Regions from separate parts of the Paenibacillus terreus genome, predicted to be linked through region 1. Evidence: riboswitches for the same ligand, from Rfam matches in the RefSeq annotation. Region 1 holds a riboswitch; each other region holds the start of a gene.
What was found. A riboswitch is a leader RNA that binds a small molecule or an ion and turns the genes downstream of it on or off. The one in region 1 is predicted to bind glycine.

Region 1 (3,278 bases):
GGTTTATTTTTTGTGTATGTCATCAAAAGATACAATGTTCTGGATATTGTCTCCATCGCTCATGAAGATGTGATCAATACAATTCCATATGGAATTATGGTAGTTGACGAGAACGAATCCATTATTGAAGTCAACAAAGCCTTACGGTTATTTGTGGATGTGAATGTGGGCGACTATTTTGATATGGAGAAGTTTCTGGGGTCTGTTCGAATAGTGGGCAGCAGCCGGAGGTTCCTTGATCATTACAAGTATAAACATAATATATTATCTCAAATTGAAATTATCGTAGAGCAGGATACCTTGAGTCATTTTATATTGCAAGCTTCTCCGATCGTTGACTCTTACCGTATGCAGATCGGCCGTATTCTTATGTTTCAGGATATATCGCAAGAGCGTTATCTTGTTAAGGAACTGAATCGGCAGAATGAAATCCTGCGGGAACGCAATCATTCTCTTGACAGCATTCGCAACGAATTATCCATAGCCAATCAAAAACTTAAGGAAATGGCGCTTACGGACAGCTTGACAAATTGCTACAATCGCCATTATCTAACCGAACAGCTGACTCAACAGATTAAAGCCGATATTCAGGAGAGGACTCCATTTTCACTAATCCTGTTTGATGTTGATTTCTTTAAGGCCATTAATGACCGCTTTGGACATGTCATAGGGGACGAAGTCCTTTATCGTACTGCCCAGACGGTCAAACAAGCTCTTCGCAGTACGGATATTCTAATCCGTTACGGCGGAGAGGAATTCATTATCTATTTTCCGGATACAGACCACCGGTTAGCTGAACAATTAGCGGAACAAGTGAGATTATTGGTGGAGACAACTCACATCTTGGTGGGACATGAAAAAGAGCCTGTTTCCGTTACCCTCAGTGTGGGGGGATTATCTGTTGAAAATTTTGATATTGACCATATACCGGACAATCTTGAAGGGTACGTAATGGGACTCCTTTCTGAAGCAGACAAGGCGCTTTATCAAGCCAAGAGCAATGGACGCAACCGGATTGAGTTTGCTGAATATCAAAAATAGAATTTACCACTGTTGACATTTTATTTAACTGGAATTAATATTGAAAAAAGCATTTCGCAACAAGCAAGCACATAAAATTTTATATAAGCAGGCTATGATTGCTATGGATCGTACTATAGCAGGAGCAGCTTCTGGAGAGACCGCGGGAATTCCGCGGCGCCGAAGGGTTCACAATCTCAGGCAAAAGGACAGAAGAGTATTAAGTAATCTATTTGTTATGCTGATTTCTTAGAATAACAAAGCTTATTTATTATTCTTATGACCATGAGATTGGAGCGCGTCCAATCTCTTTTTTTATTTGTTAAACTCATTTGACGTTAGGAGGGGCCGTTTTGGCACAACAAGAATTAAAAAGAAATTTGAAAAATCGGCATGTTCAGCTCATTGCCATTGGCGGCACCATTGGTACCGGATTATTTTTAGGATCAGGCAAAGCGATACAGCTGGCAGGGCCATCCATTGTTTTTGCATATTTCATCGTGGGAATCGCCGTTTTTTTTGTGATGAGAGCGCTGGGAGAGCTTCTGCTGTCCAAAGCGGGGTATCAGTCTTTTACAGACATTACGGAAGATTATCTTGGGCCGAGGGCAGCATTTGTAACCGGATGGACTTATTGGTTTTGTTGGATCATGATCGCTATGGCCGACATTATTGCCGTTGGGATATACGTGCAGTATTGGTTTGATATTCCCCAATGGATACCTGTGATCATTTGCCTGATCATTTTATTGGGACTCAATTTATTAACTGTTAAAAGCTTTGGAGAATTGGAGTTTTGGTTTGCTTTAATCAAGGTCGTGACGATTCTCGCGTTGATTGCCATCGGCATTATATTGCTGGTGGTGGGATTTAAAACAAATACAGGAGAGGTTACATTAAAAAATATTTGGGGATATGGAGGAATATTTCCAAACGGGATTTCAGGCTTCCTGCTTTCCTTTCAAATGGTTGTGTTTGCCTATGTCGGTGTCGAAGTGGTGGGTGTATCGGCGGCGGAAACATCCAATCCGGAAAAAAATATCCCATCAGCCATTAATAAAATTCCTTTAAGAATTTTATTTTTCTACATTGGCGCATTGCTTGCCTTGTTATGCATTAACCCATGGACGGGGCTGAGCGCGGCAGAAAGTCCTTTTGTTAAAACGTTTAGTTTGGTGGGGATTCCCGTTGCCGCAGGAATTATTAACTTCGTCGTATTAACTTCGGCCGCTTCCGGATGTAACAGCGGAATGTTTTCAACAAGCCGGATTCTATATAATTTAGGCAGGAATAACCAGGGGCCATCCAATTTAGCCAAATTGAATAAAAATCATGTACCAAGCAATGCATTATTCATATCCACATTGGTCGTTTCCGTGGGAGCTCTTTTAAGCAAGCTGATTCCGGAGCAAGCCTTTGGCATCGTGACAACCATTAGCGCCATTTGTTTTATTTGGGTTTGGGGTGTCATTCTTATTTGCCATATCAAGTACAAGAAGACACAGCCGCAATTACATGAACAATCCAAATTCAAAGCACCGTTTACGCCGTTCATTAATTATGCTGTCCTGACGTTGTTTGCTTTAATTCTGATTGTTATGCTCTTTGCTGATGAGACACGTCCGGCGTTATTGTTGACACCGCTCTGGTTTATTCTATTATTTGCTGTGTATGCAAGCAGAAGAAGGAATAAAGCAACAAAATAAAAATCGGCAATTACTGGACGTCTGGCATCCGGCTATTCCAATATGTTAACGTGACCTGATGTGTAAAAGGCACCCGAGTTGGGTGTCTTTATTCATTAACCCGGCATACGCAACGTACCTTTGCAGGAACAGACCTGCCGGTTGTTGAATATATCCGAAATCGCGTTGTTGAAACTTAAGCTTATTTCAGGAACGCCTTGGCCGCAGGAGGAGAACAACATGAAGACAATCACTGTGCAAAGTCTTACGGAAAAGTTCCATTTGGAAGTGCTTGCGGGAGCCAGCCGCATGGACCGTGTGATTACCCGTCCCCGGGCGCATAGACCTGGGCTAGAGTTTGTGGGTTACTTTGATTTTTTTCCCATGGAGCGGGTGCAAGTGCTTGGCCGTAAGGAAGTTAACTATTTATTGACATTAACCTTAGAAGAACGCAAATTGCATATCGGAAACATCGTCAAATATCATCCGCCATGCTTCATTGTGACATCAGGGCAGCAGGAAATCCCCTATCTTACCTTGTTCTGCGATCAGGAGGGGATTCCGCTGCTGCGG
Region 2 (3,278 bases), on a different contig from region 1:
CCCGCCGAGCGATGAGGAGATGCCAAGTGGCTGTGCGTCTCCCACCACGATATCGGCTCCGAGCTTGCCCGGCGCTTCAAGCAATCCGAGTGAAAGCGGATTGGAGCTGACCACCAGCAGACCCTTCTGGGCATGGATTAAATCTGCCATTGGACGAAGATTTTCAATGGAGCCAAAGAAATTCGGATTCTGCACGAGCACGGCTGCGGTATCCTCTGTTACTGCAGCAGCGAGCGCCTCGGGATCGGTAACGCCGTTTGTGCAGCCTACTTCAACAACCTCCAGGTTAAGGCCATGTGCGTAAGTGTTCAGCACCTGCCGGGCTTCAGGGTGGACGGCGCGGGATACGACAAGGCGCTTGCGGCGCGTGGCGGCGGCTGCCAGATTGCCGGCTTCAGCGAGAGCGGTGGCCCCGTCATACATACTGGCATTGGCTACCGCCATGCCGGTAAGCTCGCATATATAGGACTGGAATTCAAAAATGGCCTGCAGCTCTCCTTGGCTTACTTCCGGCTGATAAGGGGTGTAGGCCGTATAAAATTCCGAGCGGGAAATAACATGATTGATGACGGACGGAATGTGATGATCATAAATGCCTGCACCCAGAAAGCTGGCGTGGGTTTCACTGCTGGCATTCCTGCCGGCCAGCGCCGACATATGACGGGTCAGGGCCCGTTCATCCAGCCTGGAAGAAACGGGGAGCTCGCCCCGGAAGCGAATTTTTTCGGGAATATCCTTGAACAGGTCCTCAATACTGTCGGCACCCACAGTGCGAAGCATTTCGGCGCGATCCTGCTCGGTCATCGGTAAGTATCTGTGCTGATTCATTGGCTGCGCTCCTCTCAATATCCGTAATGTTCCGGTTATCTCTATTTTGTTCGTTTGTAGAACGGTGCCTTGATAACCTCTGCTTTGAGGCGTTTGCCCCGGATTTCCACCTCAACCTGTGTGCCTAACTGGGCAAAACGGCTGTCAATCAGCGCAAGCCCCAGATTCCGCTTCAGGGTAGGGGACTGCGTGCCTGTTGTCACTTCGCCAATCTGCTCCGATTCCGCGAATACCGGGTAATGAGAACGCGGAATGCCGCGGTCCACCATTTCCAAGCCAACGAGCTTGCGGGAGGGACCTTGCTCCTTCTGGGCAAGCAGTGCTTCCTGTCCGATAAACGCCCCTTTATCCAGCTTGACGAAAAAACCCAGTCCCGCCTCCAGTGGGGAGATCGTCGGAGACAGCTCCTGGCCGTACAGCGGCAGCTTCGCTTCAAAGCGCAGCGTATCCCGTGCACCCAGACCGGCGGGAACCAGTCCGTGAGCTTCCCCCGCTTTCATCAGTCCCTGCCAAATCAGCGGGGCATCCTCAGCGCGGCAGTAAATTTCGAAGCCGTCTTCCCCTGTGTATCCCGTGCGGGATATAAGGGCGGAAGAAGCCCCGAATAAGCTGGCATGTTGAACAAAACGGAAGGGGCCGAGTGAAGTGACATCGCTGTCTACGGCACCGGAAAGGATCTCTGCTGCTGCAGGACCCTGAAGGGCAAGCAGCGCAGTTTGATCCGATACATTTTCCATTTGCACATCGGCGGGCTTATGCTGCAGCAGCCATTCCCAATCCTTTTCGATATTGGAAGCATTCACGACGAGCATGTAGGAATGGCGGCCGCGCTTGTAGACAAGCAGGTCGTCCACGACTCCTCCATCGGGATAACACATCAGCGTGTACTGTGCCTGGCCGTCTTCCAGCCTGGACACGTCGTTGGTGGTTACACGCTGCAGAAAGCTTTCTGCTTCAGCCCCTGTAACGTTGAACTCGCCCATATGGGAGACATCGAACAGTCCGGCGCGTTCGCGTACAGCCTCGTGCTCCTTTTGAATGCCGCTGAACTGGACAGGCAGCTCCCAGCCGCCAAAATCAATGCAGCGCACGCCGGGATTCCCGGCATACAGCGGGTACAGCGGTGTTCTTTTCAATGCGGTCAACACAATTCACCTCGCAAAAGAGTTGGCACAGCTTATGAAAAAGCAAAAAAGGACAGGCCAAAGAACGGTGCATGGCTTCCCAGCCATTCCATTCTTCAGCTCTGTCCTTGATACCTGAGAGTTACCCTGTTGGTTCACAGGTTTCCCCTTGGGTGACCCGCTGCCGCGGATTCTCTCCAGAGTTGCGTCCGGTAAAGGTCCTTTTGCCTGAGAGATTCACCGCTTGCCGGCTTACTCCTTCGGCGTTACCCGCTGATTCCACGGTTGCAAGACACGCATGAGTCTGGCTTCATCCTCCATGCGGCCACCCCGCCCGAGCTTGTTACAGATGCGCCTTGACGCATCATTTTCCCGGAATATCGGTAATCTCTCCCTATACGTTCATCCGCTATTCAATCTATATCCATTAATACGCGATCACCGGGCATATGTCAATAAATTTGTCATATTTTAAGATGGATAACAAAATGTAAGCCATTACCCTTCCTTTAGTGCTTTAATCCGGAAAAAAAGAAATGGTTTTTTGTAAGCAATATTGACATTTGAAACTTGCTTGGCTTAATCTTACGTTGAAAACAAGAAGGTGCAGGAGCTGCTAAGCGAACAATCTTTTCATGGTGGGAAATTCCAATGGAAATGGAGCGGTATACATGAGCGAAGTTAAAGAAAACTATTTGTACAGCGAAGAGCATGAGTGGGTGAAAATCACGGAAGAAGGAACCTTGCTGGTCGGCATCTCCGATTTTGCGCAGCACCAGCTTGGCGACATTGTGTTTGTCGAGCTGCCAGAGGAAGGCGGCACTTTGGAAGCAGGCGCAAGCGTGGGTACGATCGAATCTGTCAAAACGGTGTCCGATCTGTATGCTCCAGTAAGCGGCACAGTGTTTAAAGTGAACGGGGCGCTGCAGGATTCGCCGGAGCTCGTCAACAGTTCGCCGTACGAGGATGGCTGGATGCTTGAAATCCAGGTGGATGGCGACGTTAATGATGCAGTAAGCAAACTGCTGAGTGCAGAAGCGTATAGCCGGCTTGTGGAAGAGGCTTAATGAAGCATTCACTCTAAAATAGGATATTTGTCCTATTTACTGCGTTTTTTTTCGAAAAACGACATAAAGTGTATGCAAGCGTATATTCGTTTTTGCAAGCATATTGATAAGCATGGCAGCCTGATATCTCATGTGAGATACAGCGGCCATGCTTTTTGCCGTTTGGTCAACAACATTGGAACCAAGACATAATGTTCAGGGAAATTGCGGTTAATACCGGCGAAGTTCGTTTATATTAAGGTATGACTATATGAATCGC
Region 3 (3,278 bases), on a different contig from region 1:
ATCCGCCGGCCTGTCGGGGTCTGGGCAAGGCCGCCTTTGGCGGTTTCCCGGTGCTGGACAGGCATGGCGCTGCCCACTTCAAGCATGACATCAATGACTTCATCCGAGGGAATGGCGCTGCGTACACCTGCCAACGCCATATCGGCTGCAGCCAGGGCCGTAACGGCCCCGAGCCCGTTGCGCACAATACAGGGGATCTCGACGAGACCGGCTACGGGATCGCAGATGAGGCCGAGCGTGTTTTTCAGGGCCAGACCGACAGCATGAACCGCCTGCTCGGGGGTGCCGCCGCGCAGCTCGACCATGGCGCCTGCAGCCATGCCGATAGCGGAGCCGATCTCGGCCTGGCAGCCTCCTTCGGCGCCGGAGATAAATGAGTTGTTGGCGATCACGTATCCGATGGCTCCCGCCGTGAAGAGACCGCGAACCATATGCTCATCCGTCCATCCGAATCTCTCCTGGGCGCTGATGAACACTCCTGGAATGACACCGCAGGAGCCGGCTGTTGGTGTAGCTACAATCCGGCCCATCGAGGCATTCACCTCGGAGACGGAAAGGGCGTAAGCCATAGCGAGCGCAGAGGCATCTCCTGAGCAGGTTTCTCCCGACCGGAGATAATCCGCCACCCGTTTGCCATCCCCGCCAGTTAAGCCGCTGCGCGACACGGTATTCTCCGTCTGACCGCGGCGCACGGCTTCTTTCATAACCCCATAGTAGTCAGCCATCTGGCTGACTACGTCCTGGACGGGAATGTCTGTTTCTCTGGATTGTTCTTCAATCATTAATGTGCTGATTGTTTTGGACTCCTGCCTGCAGATCTTGCTGATTTCGTGAAGATGACTGAAACGCATAGGTTTTTGCTCCTTTTAATATCGTCTATGGCTGCCGCCTGTTTTTGCTGCGGATATCAATATTTCTCACTTCATACATATGGGTTAGTGATTGCAGCTCTGTGATGACCTGTTCAGGGACAGCGCTGTCCGTCTCAATGGCGGTTAAAGCTTCACCATCACGCCCTTTGCGATCCACATGCATATAAGCGATATTCACCCCCGCCGCCCCGAGCGATGAGGTTACAGCTCCGAGCATGCCCGGCTTATCGGAATGAAGCAGGATCAGAGCGGGGAACTCACCCGTCAAATTGACACGGAACTCATTGAGCTGCTGCACATTTATATTTCCTCCGCCAATGGATGAACCGAGCAGCGTTCGCTTCTCGCTGCCACGCTGCAGCTCAAAACGGACGGTATTGGGGTGGGGAGCAGGAAGACCGCTGGTCGCAAACTCAAAGGTCATTCCGGCCTGCTCTGCCCACTGTTCGGCGTCCGGAATGCGGGCATCATCCGTGTCATAATCAAGCAGCCCACCCAGCAGGGCCAGATCGGTTCCATGCCCTTTGTAAGTATCCGCAAAAGAGCCGTACAGTGTCATTTTGGCATGCTCGGGCACCCCGCCAAGCCAGTGCCGGGCCATGCGGCCAAGACGCACGGCACCGGCCGTATGCGAGCTTGACGGGCCCGTCATGGCCGGGCCGATGATGGAGAAAACATCCTTGAAGCGCACTTATCCATTCCTCCTTAATATGGTGCAGTATTCATTAACTTAAGATCATAGAATTAATAAGATTTCAGAAAGATAAACTTCTTGGCATGAGCTTCTTGAAATCGCAAGAAAAACTACCGCTAAACGCAGTCTGTCTTCTGTGAATGTACATCGATAGACGTTTTTCCTACGAAATATGTAAGCGCAGAAAAAAGGACAGAACAAGGAAAAGTCCCCTTGTCTCTGTCCTTTGTACCTGAGAGTTTCTGACAGGCATGCCCCGTCTTACCCCTTTGGTGGCTAAAAAAACGCTCTCTCCAGAGCTGCGTCAGCTGGCGGTACATGTACCTGAGAGATTAACTGCCGGCCGGGTGCCGTGCAGCTTGCTCCTTCGGTGCCCTGTATCCTAAAAATCGATCAGGTCTCTCCCGTCAGCCTCATCCGCGGCGATATTCAATTCAATGCTTTAAATTAAGAGTAAAGGATAGCTGTAAGCGTGTCAATGCTTACTGGCCCATGACTAGCTCATGACTGCTCATTGGGTCCGTACTTCCAGCTTCCGGGCAATCAGAGACATGCTGTAGTTCACGGCAAAATACAGGAAAGCTGCAAACAGCAGGGCTGGAACAACGAACGACTGGTTCTGAGCGCCCGCAATCTGTGCGCTGTGTGTCAGCTCAGGCAGCGAGATGATGACCGCCAGCGAAGTATCCTTCATCAATGAAATGTACTGGCTGACCAGAGGCGGTATCATGCGCCGCAGCCCTTGCGGGAGAATGATATGCCATAGTGTCTGAATGTAATTCAAACCTGAAGACCGTGCGGCTTCAATCTGCCCTTTGTCGACCGATTTCAGGCCGCTGCGCACAACCTCGGCAATCATGGCCCCTTCGAAAATGGACAAGCCGATGATGGCGGACCATTTCAAATCGACATCAAATCCGAGCGGCTTCAGGACGAGGAACAGGAAATAAATGATGAGCAGTAAGGGCAGATTGCGAATCAGGTCAATAATGGTGGCAGCCGCCTGCGAAATAACAGGAATTCGGGTATAACGTAATATTCCGAATATGATGCCCGCAATCGTGCTGATAACGATGGACCAGATGCCGACTTCCAACGTAAGGAGGAAGCCCTGCAGTATAAATTTTACGTTAGGTCCGGAAAATAACCCTACAAAATCCATAACAAGCTTCCCTCCTTAAGATGTTTTGGCCAGCCGCTTTTCCAGGTACAGCATGATAAAGCTGAGTGGAAGGGTAACGACCAGATATAATAAAGCGGTGAACGCATAAACGCTGACAGGCAAGAATGTCTCCGAATTGATCCGGTCGGACATCAGCATCAAATCCGCGCCGGCAACGACAGCGAGAATGGATGAGTTCTTGAACAGATTGATGAACTGATTGCCCATGGCCGGCAGCGCAATCTTGATGGCCTGCGGCATAATGATATGGATCATCGTTTGATTGTACGTCAAGCCAGACGAACGCCCTGCTTCCATCTGGCCATTGGGCACCGTTTGAATGCCTGCCCGTATGGCTTCCGCTATATAAGCGGCAGTATAAATGGACAATCCAATCGTGCCTGAAGCAAAACCGTCAAGGTTGATGCCGAGGGGGGGAAGGCCCAAATAGAAGATATAGACCGTAATCAACAGCGGAATATTCCGGAAGATTTCCACATAAACGGTCCCAAGCCAATTCAGCGGTTTGAAGGGTGCTATCCGGAAAATG

Region 2: it holds a riboswitch for glycine, as region 1 does, so the genes downstream of both, gcvT (glycine cleavage system aminomethyltransferase GcvT) here and ACE5KN_RS18415 (amino acid permease) in region 1, are expected to answer to the same signal.
Region 3: it holds a riboswitch for glycine, as region 1 does, so the genes downstream of both, sdaAB (L-serine ammonia-lyase, iron-sulfur-dependent subunit beta) here and ACE5KN_RS18415 (amino acid permease) in region 1, are expected to answer to the same signal.

Annotation. Positions count from the first base shown of each region.
Region 1 covers NZ_JBHIRX010000010.1:107,118-110,395, reverse strand. The annotation lists gene ACE5KN_RS18420 (histidine kinase N-terminal 7TM domain-containing diguanylate cyclase) at 1-1,041, shown strand, start outside; glycine riboswitch at 1,163-1,243, shown strand; gene ACE5KN_RS18415 (amino acid permease) at 1,374-2,726, shown strand; gene hprK (HPr(Ser) kinase/phosphatase) at 2,946-3,278, shown strand, end outside.
Region 2 covers NZ_JBHIRX010000024.1:9,348-12,625, reverse strand. The annotation lists gene gcvPA (aminomethyl-transferring glycine dehydrogenase subunit GcvPA) at 1-828, opposite strand, end outside; gene gcvT (glycine cleavage system aminomethyltransferase GcvT) at 870-1,973, opposite strand; glycine riboswitch at 2,065-2,158, opposite strand; glycine riboswitch at 2,159-2,272, opposite strand; gene gcvH (glycine cleavage system protein GcvH) at 2,624-3,019, shown strand.
Region 3 covers NZ_JBHIRX010000019.1:117,490-120,767, reverse strand. The annotation lists gene sdaAA (L-serine ammonia-lyase, iron-sulfur-dependent, subunit alpha) at 1-851, opposite strand, end outside; gene sdaAB (L-serine ammonia-lyase, iron-sulfur-dependent subunit beta) at 877-1,563, opposite strand; glycine riboswitch at 1,869-1,983, opposite strand; gene ACE5KN_RS25800 (amino acid ABC transporter permease) at 2,078-2,728, opposite strand; gene ACE5KN_RS25795 (amino acid ABC transporter permease) at 2,744-3,278, opposite strand, start outside.